3 regions of the Paenibacillus sp. UMB7766-LJ446 genome follow, and region 3 is predicted to be linked to each of the others. Evidence: riboswitches for the same ligand, from Rfam matches in the RefSeq annotation. Region 3 holds a riboswitch; each other region holds the start of a gene.
The links. A riboswitch is a leader RNA that binds a small molecule or an ion and turns the genes downstream of it on or off. The one in region 3 is predicted to bind S-adenosylmethionine.
Positions count from the first base shown of each region.

Region 1: linked by a shared signal. The riboswitch ahead of mmuP (S-methylmethionine permease) and the one ahead of QP794_RS18915 (methionine ABC transporter ATP-binding protein) in region 3 are both predicted to bind S-adenosylmethionine.
Region 2: linked by a shared signal. The riboswitch ahead of metA (homoserine O-acetyltransferase MetA) and the one ahead of QP794_RS18915 (methionine ABC transporter ATP-binding protein) in region 3 are both predicted to bind S-adenosylmethionine.

Region 1 covers NZ_JASOYM010000013.1:27,976-32,240, forward strand. The annotation lists gene QP794_RS25900 (spore germination protein) at 1-144, shown strand, start outside; gene QP794_RS25905 (Ger(x)C family spore germination protein) at 141-1,346, shown strand; SAM riboswitch class I at 1,442-1,544, shown strand; gene mmuP (S-methylmethionine permease) at 1,632-3,044, shown strand; gene mmuM (homocysteine S-methyltransferase) at 3,022-4,059, shown strand; gene QP794_RS25920 (DUF4097 family beta strand repeat-containing protein) at 4,150-4,265, opposite strand, start outside.
Region 2 covers NZ_JASOYM010000001.1:494,178-498,442, forward strand. The annotation lists gene QP794_RS02330 (trans-sulfuration enzyme family protein) at 1-181, opposite strand, end outside; gene QP794_RS02335 (aminotransferase class I/II-fold pyridoxal phosphate-dependent enzyme) at 174-1,361, opposite strand; gene metA (homoserine O-acetyltransferase MetA) at 1,386-2,303, opposite strand; SAM riboswitch class I at 2,538-2,663, opposite strand; gene corA (magnesium/cobalt transporter CorA) at 3,117-4,052, shown strand; gene QP794_RS02350 (HRDC domain-containing protein) at 4,145-4,265, opposite strand, start outside.
Region 3 covers NZ_JASOYM010000007.1:250,045-254,309, reverse strand. The annotation lists gene QP794_RS18925 (COX15/CtaA family protein) at 1-600, shown strand, start outside; gene QP794_RS18920 (Cthe_2314 family HEPN domain-containing protein) at 816-1,544, shown strand; SAM riboswitch class I at 1,672-1,814, shown strand; gene QP794_RS18915 (methionine ABC transporter ATP-binding protein) at 1,943-2,977, shown strand; gene QP794_RS18910 (methionine ABC transporter permease) at 2,978-3,637, shown strand; gene QP794_RS18905 (MetQ/NlpA family ABC transporter substrate-binding protein) at 3,717-4,265, shown strand, end outside.

The DNA of each region.
Region 1 (4,265 bases), on a different contig from region 3:
ACTGCTATGCTTCCACAGAACGTGGACGAAACGTTCAAACTCGGCGACATTTTGGGGATTGCATCCATTTATTTATTTGGTGTTTTGCCACTATTGCTTCTGTTGTTGAGCATGTTCCGAAAGAAAGGAGGCAAGTACAATTGAACAGGATCAGAAAGAAATTAACCATTTTATCAACGGCGCTGCTGGTTTTTGCCTCAGGGTGCTGGAGCAGCAAAGAGATCGAAGATTTAAGTGTTTATGTGGGTCTGGGACTGGACGTCGCTGAGGAATCGAAATTTGAACAGGACATTAATAAACAAGGAGGCCATTATCCCAAAAACAATGTATTTACATCTACCGTACAGATTGTCCCACAAGTTGGGGGGAAACAGGGAAATCAAAGCAGTTCCAGTGGTGGTTCTTCCGGCGGACAAACCTTTATGAATGAACAGCTTACCGGAGATTCCCTTTTTCAGATCTTTCGTCAGTTTGCTCTAAGAAGAGACCGTCCACTCATTGGTCATCATTTAAAGGTTATTGTCGTTTCCCAAGAGTTGTCGAAAAAATATAGCCTGGAGCAGCTGCTTGATTTTATTTTGCGGGACAATGATATCCGACCCAGTTCCCTTGTTCTGGTGAGCAAAGGACGCGCTTTGGATGCTCTTAGCTCCAAGGAGCCGGGAGAAATCCCAGCCTTTTATCTGAGAGGGTTGGTGAATAATGCATATCGTAACAATAAAATTCTTCCTCCTGTATCCCTCGCGGAACTTGATGGCAAAATGCAGTCAGGATCAAGCTTTTTGCTGCAAAATGTCCTTACTGCTGATGGAGAGCATAAATTCTCAGGAGCAGGCGTCTATAAAGGGAAAACGAAAAAGTGGATCGGCAGCTTAAATCAGGTGGATCTTCAAGGATTGTCCTGGATCACTGGGGAGGCTAAGGGAGGGGCCTTAAAATCGTATGCACCGAAAAAGGGACATACGATAGTCTATGAAATCAAGTCTACTAAGAGCAAAATTGTGCCAAAAGTCCACGGAGATGACATTTCTTTTCATGTAAAGGTTGAATCACAAGGTCAGCTCATGGAAGATTGGAGTGCTCCGGAAATTCCTTCTACGGAAAAGTACATTCGGGAATGTGAGGTTCAGTTCGCTGATACAGCCAAAGAACAAATACAGCAGGTTATGAACAAAATGCAGCACACCTATCGGGTGGAAGTGGCCGGATTTGGAGAGCAGTTGCGGATCAAATATCCGAAGGTATGGAAAAAGGTTAAAAAAAATTGGGATGAAACCTTTAGTCAGATTCCCGTGACCTATGATGTGAAAATGAAAATCACAGATTATGGATCATCGACAGATTAAAGATGAGGTTGGAGATTTCCCTTATCCACAAATGGATGATGATATTTAATTGTTGACACAACCATGATAGATCGCTATATTTATAAAAAATCATTTTCTTATCCAGAGAGGTGGAGGGACTGGCCCTTAGAAGCCTCAGCAACAGATCTGAAGGATACTGTGCTAATTCCAGCGGGTGAACAGCCTGATAGATAGGAGCGTTTGTTTTTATTTGTCAGTTACGGCGCACTCTTCAGGAAGAGTGTGTCTTTTTGTTTTTCTGGATGAAGAATTAGGGGAGCAGGCATGGATAACAACAAAGATACAGGGCATTTTCAGCGCAAAATGCAAGCACGGCATGTAATTATGCTCTCACTTGGTGGAGTCATTGGTACAGGCTTATTTCTTAGCTCTGGATATACCATCCAGCAGGCAGGCCCGGTCGGCACGATTCTGTCTTACCTGATTGGAGCGATTGTCGTCTATCTGGTCATGCTATGTCTTGGTGAGCTGTCCGTTCATATGCCAGAGACAGGGGCGTTTCATAGCTATGCGGCAAAATACATCGGACCGGCAACAGGATATACAGTAGCCTGGTTGTATTGGTTAACCTGGACGGTTGCCCTCGGTTCCGAATTTACAGCGGCTGGGCTGTTGATGCAGCGCTGGTTTCCTTCAGTGAATGTATGGATCTGGAGCGCATTGTTTGCGCTTATGATCTTCCTGTTCAACGCGCTGACTGTCAAATTTTTTGCGGAATCGGAGTTCTGGTTCTCATCGGTAAAAGTACTTACGATTGTGGTCTTTATTATTCTCGGAGGCGCAGCCATGTTCGGTATTATCCCAATGGCTGATTCGGAACCAGCACCATTTCTAAATAATATTACTGCATCTGGTTGGTTTCCAAATGGGGCTACTGCGATACTGATGACGATGCTTGCCGTAAACTTTGCATTCTCAGGCACAGAATTGATTGGGATTGCTGCGGGAGAGACAGAGAATCCCGAGAAGACCATTCCAAAAGCCATCAATACCACGTTGTGGCGTTTAATACTCTTTTTTATTGGAACGATCGTTATTCTCTCTGCGTTATTGCCGATGTCGGATGCCAGTGTTCTTGAAAGTCCATTCGTGGCCGTGATGGAGCGGGTCGGTGTCCCTTACGCAGCAGACATTATGAACTTTGTTATTCTAACGGCGATTCTCTCTGCTGCCAATTCGGGCCTTTATGCATCTTCACGGATGCTCTGGTCTCTGGCTGACAAAAGAACGATCTCTCCGTGGTTTGCCAAATTGACCAAACGCGGGGTACCGCTGAATGCACTTATGATCAGCATGGTTGGGGGCGGTCTGGCTTTGCTGTCCAGTATTATTGCCCCGGGTACTGTGTATATTACGCTGGTATCCATCTCAGGCCTCGCGGTTGTTGTGGTGTGGATGAGCATCAGCGCTTCACAGTATATGTTCCGCAGGCAATATATTCGAGAGGGTAACTCGGTAAAGGACCTGGTTTACCGAACGCCGTTTTATCCGGTGGTACCGATTATTTCGTTTGTATTATGCCTGGCTTCATGCATAGGTATCGCCTTTGACCCGACACAGCGTATTGCGCTGTATTGCGGGGTTCCATTTATCGTACTATGTTATGCAGCGTATTATCTGACAGAACGTGTGAACAAGAAAAGAGGACAAGTACATGACGCAAGCACAACAGACTAACCCCATAGAACAAATCCTACGTAAACATCCGGTCATGATTCTGGATGGAGCGCTGGCCACGGAACTCGAACAGCATGGGTGTGATCTGGATGATCCACTATGGTCGGCTCGTGTATTGCTCGAGAATCCAGATGTTATCGTTCAGGTCCATGCGGATTATTTCCGCGCAGGAGCCGACTGTGCGATTACATCCAGTTATCAGGCGACGGTGGATGGCTTCCGCAAGAGAGGAATCGGAGAGCAAGAAGCGTTAGACCTGATTCGCAAGACGGTGCAGCTGGCTGCACAGGCAAGAGATGACGTATGGGCAGAAGTGCAGGACGGGGGATTTGAAAACACGGCAGTTAAACCGGAGGGCAATCTGGTAATCGGCACGGAACGTCAAACGTCTGATTTGGAGACAGGGGTCTTGGCTCGGCCACGACCGATGGTTGCTGCATCCGTTGGGCCCTACGGCGCTTATCTAGCTGATGGATCGGAGTATGTCGGTCACTATGGTGTCTCGGACGAGACGTTAAGCGCGTTTCATCGTCCACGGATCACAGCCTTGCTGGAAGCAGGGGCGGATATTCTGGCCTTTGAGACGATCCCATCCTTGCAGGAGGCACAGGTATTGATCGCTTTATTAAAAGAATTTCCGAACGCCTATGCATGGCTCTCCTTCTCATTAAAAGACGGGACAGCGATCAGTGAAGGCACGCCATTGGAAGAGTGTGCACGATTGTTAGGAGCTGAACCTCAGCTTGCTGCGATTGGGCTGAATTGTGCTCCCATGGAACTGGTAACGGAAGCGGTCGGTATTCTGAGCCGTGCCAGCGATAAACCTGTTATTGTGTATCCGAACTCGGGAGAAGTATACGATGCAGCAACGAAGACGTGGAGTGGACAGGGTACATGTGGCAGTATGAGTGATGCTTCGGAGGCATGGGTTGCTGCGGGTGCAAAAATCATTGGCGGCTGTTGCCGTACTACGCCACATCAGATTGGCGAACTTGCGAAGAAGTGGCGGAGCTGAAGGATATCCAGCCGAGCCAGACCTGTATGGAAAAGCCCTTTCGTATCTTATAAAGGATACGAAAGGGCTTTTTGGGTGCTTTTTTTATAATTACTTATTCTCTACCTTAATGGTTCCTACAGATGTGCTCAGGGAAAGCAGAGGTCCACCGCCGTTGATATCACTCTTTCCCCTCGAAGCACCCGAGACCTTGCCCAGATCCGTTT
Region 2 (4,265 bases), on a different contig from region 3:
CATGTTGAGGCGGATTAAAAATATCAAAATGATGGAATGTGGAGGCCTGGTAAATCGGCACGCTGGAAGCCCCGGTTGTTTTATCGATTTCGTCACCGAAATGCAGCAGCTTGGTATCAAACTTCAGGTCGGAATGAACATTCCGATCAGGATTGTTGGCATTATTGTTTTGCTCACTCATGATGCGTTCCTCCTTCAATCTCCTGCTGTGCAGCTGTGAGTGCATTGCCCAGATCGGCAATCAGGTCTTCGGCATGCTCGATCCCTACAGAGAAGCGCAACAGACGGTCATCCACACCTACAGCGTCACGAATTTCAATCGGGATATCCGCATGGGTCTGTACCGCAGGATAGGTCATCAATGACTCTACTCCCCCGAGACTTTCCGCAAAAGCAATCAGCTTAATATGACGCAGCAGCGGTTCAACATAACGGGCATCTTTTACTTTGAAAGAGAAAATGCCTGTGTTCCCGCTCGACTGTTTATTCTGTATTTCAAATCCGGGATGATCCGACAAACCAGGATGATACACTTCGTTAACGGCTGGGTGTTCCAAAAGGTACTTGGCAATCGTCAAGGCATTATACTCATGCCGCTCCATACGAAGAGCAAGTGTCTTCATACCTTTCATCAACTGATAGGAGTCGCTTGGAGACAACACTGCACCAATGGAATTGTGCAGGAATGCCATTTCGGCCGACAATTCTTCTCCTTTGGTAATAATTAATCCGGCAAGGACATCATTATGACCACCCAGATACTTCGTGGCACTATGGATGATGATATCGGCACCGAGTTCAATTGGACGCTGGAAGAACGGAGTCAGTAGTGTATTATCCACAATGGTCAGCAAGTTGTGGCTCTTCGCCCAGGAGCAAACCGCTTCCACATTCGTAATCATCATTAGTGGATTAGTTGGTGTCTCAATAAATACTGCTTTTGTGTTCGGCTGACGGATACTTTCCAGAGCTGCAAGATCATTGGTATCTACGTAACTTGCTGTCACACCGAATCGAGACAGGATGCGTTCAAGCAAACGATACGTTCCCCCGTACAGATCCAGCGATACAATTAGATGATCTCCTTGACCGAATAAAGCGAAAATCGTTTGCAAAGCTGCCATGCCGGAGCTACAGGCAAAACCTGCATCCCCCGACTCCAATGCCGCCGCTGCTTCTTCCAATACTTTACGGGTTGGATTGGTCGTACGGATATAATCAAACCCCGTGCTTTGTCCAAGCTTCGGGTGGCGAAACGCAGTGGATTGATAGATCGGAAAATTAATGGCACCCGTTACCGGTTCATTGATAGACCCGATTTGAGCCAATCGGCTTTCGATTTTCAACTTGTTGTCTTCCATTGCAGCATCCTCCTGTAATGTCGATTAGATTTGCGGACCAATATCGTAAGGCGTCTCTTGATACACATAGTAATTGAGCCAATTAGAGAATAATAAGTTTGCATGTGCCCGCCAGGTAGCCGGAGGCACACGGGAAGGGTCGTCATTCGGGAAATAATGTCTCGGCAGCGCAATATCCATACCTTTGGATGCATCCCGGTCATATTCCCATTTTAATGAAAGCGGGTCATACTCGGCATGTCCGGTAGCGAAAATTTGTTTGCCGTCTTTGGTGGCGACCAGAAAAATACCGGCTTCCTCCGATTCAGCCAAAATTTCGAGACTTTCATTCTTTTCAATATCTTCACGGCGCACTTCCGTATGTCGGGAATGCGGAACGTTAAATACTTCATCAAATCCACGCAGCAAAGGCACGTTGGATCTGTTGATCGTGTGTGAGAATACGCCAAAACATTTTTCATCCAGCGGAACCTTTGGAACTCCGAAATGATGGTATAAACCCGCTTGGGAAGCCCAACATATATGCATGGTCGAGGTCACATTGGTTTTGGTCCATTCGAAGATCTCCTGGATTTCTTTCCAATAGTTCACGTCTTCAAAATCCATTTGCTCTACAGGAGCTCCTGTAATGATCATGCCGTCAAAACGGCGGTGCTCAATCTCGTCAAAGGTTTTGTAGAACAGGTCTAAATATTCCTGGGATGTGTTCTTGGACGTATGAGACTTCGGATGAACCAGAACGATATCTACCTGAATGGGTGTGTTACCTACCAGACGAAGCAATTGAGTTTCTGTCGTTTCCTTAGTAGGCATCAGGTTTAATATGGCGATACGGAGCGGACGAATATCCTGCTGATAAGCGGATGTCTCGTCCATGACAAAGATGTTCTCTCCTGCGAGTACTTCCTTGGCAGGCAGTGTGTCTGGAATTTTGATTGGCATAGTGGTTCTAACTCCTCCTTGAGCATAAATAGATGCAGCCACTGCGGCTGCGATACGATTCGCATCCGAACAGTTATAGGCTGCCATGAGCTTGCCTGCAGGCGCTGAATTGCAACCACATTGCTGGCGGCAAGCTCAAGTTCCTTAGCGAAAATCACTGCTGAGAAGTCGGTGCATATAACAAAGACCTTCCTCGGATTCCGAGAAAGGTCATATGTAAATAGATATGCGCCTCTCTCATCTCTCAGTTACAACAGTGTCAACTTGGACACTTGGTCGCTGCAAGAATTAGCACCGTGCGGTATACCGCCGGTTGCCGGGTTTCATCGGGCCAGTCCCTCCACCTACTCTTGATAAGATTTCGCTTTATTTAATTGTAAAATCTAGTGTGGTTCACCGTTTACTTTAAAACATTAATCCCCTCACGTCAAGGTGTAGTTCAATGTCTGTTCATCTGGATCGGAACCGTTCGTCAGCCGTTGTCATACACTGCTCCAGGGCGCGAAATCGACACATTTTTGCGCTTGAAAGGACTCTGTACCAGCGGTATACTAGACAAGTGTTGTAAACCCTTATGTGAGAGGTGACATATTCAATGGATGGCGACCCGAGGCCTGACTGGCAGCCGAATTCCGACAAACTGCATAGAGAATTGATATCAGCATGCCGGCAGCGGGACGTTACTTCCGTTTGGTTATAAAGCGAACGCAGTCCTGACTTCCAGGATCCGCTGCCGACCGGCTGATCTGTTCTTTTTGCGCCCATATTGATGAAATCCGCCCATTTGGCGGGTGCAGAAGGAGTAGATGAACAATGAAAATCCGGTTGGTAAACAACGGTGTATTTATTCCGGTGGATGACATTCAGCAGGCGCTGACTCCACCAGCGGAGGGATTTTACTGGATTGATGCGGACGTAGACGATTTGGCGGTACTTCAACCGCTATTCATGATGCATGATCTGGCCGTAGAAGACTGCTTGAGTGACGAAGAACAACGTCCGAAGATTGAAATTTATGAGAGCCATTATTTTATTGTTATTAATAGCATTCGTTTTGATGATGAAGAGATTTTTTTACGTGCCGTCAACCTCTTCCTTGGCAGACACTTTATTATCAGTGTGACCAAACAGAAAGTCAGTGAATTGAGAACATTGAAGCCGATCCTGTGGGAACAGGAGATCAGTACGCCGGATAAGCTGTTGTATCTGCTGGTTGACTTGATTGTTGATAATTATTTCACAGTTGGTGACCGGATTGAAGCGCGCATTGAGAAGCTTGAAGAAGATATCCTGATGCACACCAAGAAGTCTCATTTGAATGAGATTATCGGGCTGCGCAGTGAGATTCTATGGCTGAAGAAAGTACTGGGACCTCAGAAAGAGGTCATTAATACACTTAACAAAAAAGATCTGCGTCTTATTGATGATCAACTGCAGAAGTATTTCAGTGACATTTATGAGAATGCTGTGAAAATATCCGAAACCTTTGAGACTTATCGCGACTTGATGGGGAACTTGCGAGAAGCTTACCAATCCAGTATCGCCAACCGGGCGAATGAGATCATGCGTGTGTTCACCGCCATTACGACGGTGTTCATGCCGCTGACGGTCATCACCGGCATCTATGGTATGAACTTCACGAACATGCCTGAGTTGAACTGGAAGTATGGTTATTTTGTGGTCATTGGCCTGATGGTGACACTGGGCCTCAGCATGTTCTTTATTTTCCGCAAAAAAGATTGGGTTTGAACTAACTAAGAAAGACGAAGCGCTCCGCATCTGGAGAAACGCCTCGTCTTTTTTGTACGCTTATGAATGAAACCTACCGATCTATGTTCAATCTAGCCCGCATGCTGCTCCGCCTCTGTATGACGACGAAACCGGATTCGAATCATGCGCAGTCTTTCGTAAACCTGCTCCAGATTGCCTCCGCCAGGCTTCTCTTCTCCATACACTTTATGT
Region 3 (4,265 bases):
TTCTCCCAATCTTCCGCAGTCATGGCACTGCATTTCGGCTTTGCACTGATCGCCTTTGCCAGCTCCTTGATGATGGCGCTTGGTATTCGGCAGGAGGTTCGCCACGGTGGATTGGAACGACTCAATCGATATCCGCGGGTCAGTAAAGGTTTTCGTAATCTGGTGTGGTTCTCTACGATCTATACGTACCTCGTGGTATATACTGGGGCATTCGTGAGCCATACGGATTCGGCAGGAGGCTGTTCCGGCTTTCCGCTCTGTAACGGACAGATTATTCCCGAGCTCTCGGGAGGCGTGGCGGTTGCTTTCGCTCACCGGGTTGCGGCTGTTTCATTAGTGATTGTCATTGCAATCCTCGGTCATTTTGCGTATCGCAAACATCCGGATAACACAGAGCTAAGAGCGTTAGGTGTCATTTCTGTTGTGCTGGTTCTGTTGCAAGTGGTCATTGGTTTTGGACTGATGCTTACGATGAATCGCCCGGAAGTGTACATGTTCGTGGCGCTGGCGCATATGCTCGATATTGCCATTTTATTCGGTGTACTAACCTATATGAGTTTCCTGGTGTACAAGTTGCATCGGCCCGTTAACCGGTTCTAATATATCCGAATTATTGTCGTTCAGGGGATGAATCCAGTGAAGTTCACCATCCGATGATGTACATCATTGGACAGGTGAACTTTGTTTGATGTCAGGCGTGTCAGGGCACCCTATTGTAAGCAGCGGTCATACGTTTACTCTGATTCCGATTTTGTTTAAATATGATGAATTATGATTATTTTGATGATCTGCAGAGTGGAAAGAGGAGGCTATATATGCTGCGAACGTTGCTGGGTGAAAAGCCGCGTAAAAACGAAGGGATACTGAAGGATGCAATAGAAGCGATGGCGGATACGCTTGAGTTATTTCAGCGACAGATGCATGTGGACCATGATCCAACCCATGATTATCGTAAACTGTATGTGTGGACCCAGGGACTCATCTCCTCGCTGGATGAGCTGGAACAGAGCTGTTTTGCTGCTTCCCATTTTCGTCAGAAAGTCAAAGCAGGCTCTACGGATGATATGACGTTACCCGAAAAAGCGGAATATGCCCGTTATGTCTACTTCTATAAGGATGGCTTCATCCGATGTTTTGCCATTCTGGATAAGTTAGGTACAGTGTTGAATGAAATATTTGAGCTAAATACGACCAATGTTAAAACCCATTTTTCTTATTTTACCGTATTAAGACAGTTCGGATATGACAAGCTGCATCATGATCTTGCCAACGAACTGATCCAGATTAAAGACTCTTACCGTGAGCCAATGAGCAAATTGCGCAAACGACGAAACATGGAGATTCATTACATGAACTCCGAAATGCAGGATGATCTGTGGCAGCTGCACCAGACTTTGCAAGGGAAAGTGAAGCTGGAGGATCTGGATCAGCATCTCTTGGAACTCCGCCAGGGTGTGGAGATGGTATGTGAGACGTTAAAAGCAGCGTATGGCTACATCAACAAGAAGTGGCATAAGCAAGGAACAACTCAATCCGGAAAGTAATTATTTTGAAATATTTCCCTTTGACAAATCGGAATACTTGGATTATACTGAGTTCCTGATCGACAGTTAGATGGAATTAACATTTATGACATTATCATTATAACTACTGAACTTATAAATTAAATATTTCTTATCGAGAGCGGCGGAGGGACAGGCCCGATGAAGCCCGGCAACCGATTTATAACTGCATGACAGCTGTGTCATTCTTTATAGATGTTAGGTGCTAATTCCTACAAAATGTGTGCAAGGCACAATTTTGGCAGATGAGAAGGTATAATCTTTCACGTGAAGAGCCCTTTTTGTTTCTGCAAAAGGGGCTCTTTTTTTGTACATCGAAGGGGAGTTTTCCTTTCATTCGGGTAAAGATACATGTAAGCAGTGGAAGGGAGTAAGTAATTTTGATTGAATTAAAAGGTTTAACCAAGACGTACGGTAAAGGTTCAAAAAGTACGACGGCCTTATCGGATCTAAATTTGAATATCCGCAAGGGTGAAATATTCGGAGTTATCGGTCATTCCGGTGCAGGCAAGAGTACATTGATCCGTTGTATCAATTTGCTCGAACGCCCGACGGCCGGCGAGGTTTGGGTGGATGGCATCAATTTAACCAGTCTGGGCAAGACCGATTTGCAACAACAACGGCGTAAGATCGGCATGATTTTTCAACACTTTAACCTGTTATCCTCAGCTACGGTATATGACAATGTGGCTTTTCCTTTGAAGCTGGTCAATACTCCCAAGGATGCAATGGATCGGAAAGTGAAGGAAATGCTCGCATTGGTTGGACTGGAGGACCACAGCAATAAATATCCGGCCCAACTGTCAGGTGGACAGAAACAAAGGGTGGGTATTGCGAGAGCACTCGCGAGTGATCCAAACGTGCTGCTGTGTGATGAAGCCACATCGGCACTTGATCCCCAGACAACTGATTCGATTCTCAAGTTGTTGCTGGATATCAATGAAAAGTACAACCTCACCATTGTTCTGATCACCCATGAGATGCACGTGATTCAGAATATCTGTGATCAGGTGGCGGTTATCCATCAGGGAGGCATCGTGGAGCAAGGGCCGGTGACGGAAGTATTCCTCAAGCCGCAGCATGCAATTACGCGTGACTTTATGATGCGGGACCATGAGGTGGGGATAGCATTGGAAGAGACTGCTCTGGCGAGTGCAGATGTTTCATTGCAGACGGACGGATCTTCTAAGCTTGTGAAAATATCCTTTCTGGGCAATAAAACCTATGAGGCTATTTTGTCCAGAACGGTTCGCAAAACAGGAGTGGATTTCGCCATTTTGCAAGGCACCATTTCGACGATCAAACAAGTTCCCTATGGGCAGCTGACCGTTCGGTTTGAGGGACAGTCGGATGAGATTAACCTTACCATTCATGAGTTAATCGACCAGGGACTTGATGTGGAGGTGCTTCGTTAAATGGATTTTTCAACAGTACGTTGGGAAGAAATCGGTAAGGCTTCAATTGAAACACTGCAAATTCTGGGAGCATCGGGCCTGTTCACGATCATCATTGGTTTGCCGCTGGGCGTATTGCTGTTCATGACAGCAAGGTCGGCTTCAATCAAGTCTCAAGTGGTGTACACTATACTTTCGTTTATTGTAAACATTCTGCGATCAGTGCCATTTATCATTCTGATTGTTGCACTCATTCCGTTTACACGTTCACTGGTCGGCACAGCTACAGGCGTACTGGGCGTTATACCACCGCTCGTCATTGCCGCTGCTCCATACTTTGCCCGGTTGGTGGAAACTACACTGCGTGAAGTGGATCGAGGCGTCATCGAAGCGGCACAGGCGATGGGAGCTTCAACCGGACAGATTGTAAGGCGTGTGCTTCTGCCAGAGGCATTGCCGGGTCTGTTAGCCGGAATTACCATTACCATCGTTACCCTCGTTTCCTACACGGCGATGGCGGGAATGGTTGGTGGTGGAGGGCTGGGAACATTGGCAATAAATTATGGCTACTATCGATATCAGAATGAAATTATGATTATAGCTGTTGTATTTATGGTCATTCTGGTGCAAGTGCTTCAGATGGCTGGCGATCGTTTGGTTAAATGGTTCACCAGGAAATAACACATATATAGCATTTGCCTAATTCGGTATCGACTTGGTGCAAAATGCAAAAAAAATTATTGGAGAAGGGGTTTTACACATGAAAAAATGGTCTTTTGCTCTACTTAGCATTTTGCTGATTGCGGTTCTTGCGGCTTGCGGAAACAACAAGGATTCCGACAGCGGCGCTGACAATGCTGGAGGCGCACCGCGCACCGTCGAATTGAAAGTGGGAGCATCACCTACACCACATGCAGAAATTTTGGAAAGCATCAAGCCTGAACTCGAAGCAGAAGGCATTCGCTTGCAAATTGTGACTTTCAATGACTATGTTCAACCTAACCAACAACTTGAAGATAAACAGTTGGATGCGAACTTTTTCCAACACCAGCCTTACCTGGATACAGAGAACAAAGAACGTGGTTTTCACCTCGTTGCTGTAACACCTGTGCATGTTGAGCCATTTGCTGGCTACTCCAAAAAAATCAAATCATTGGATGAGCTGAAAGACGGCGCCAAAGTAGCGATTCCGAATGACCCGTCCAACGGTGGACGTGCACTGTTGTTGCTGGCCAAAGAAGGTTTGATTACGCTCAAAGATGACACCAATATCGTTTCAACGATTCAGGATATTACAGCCAATCCAAAA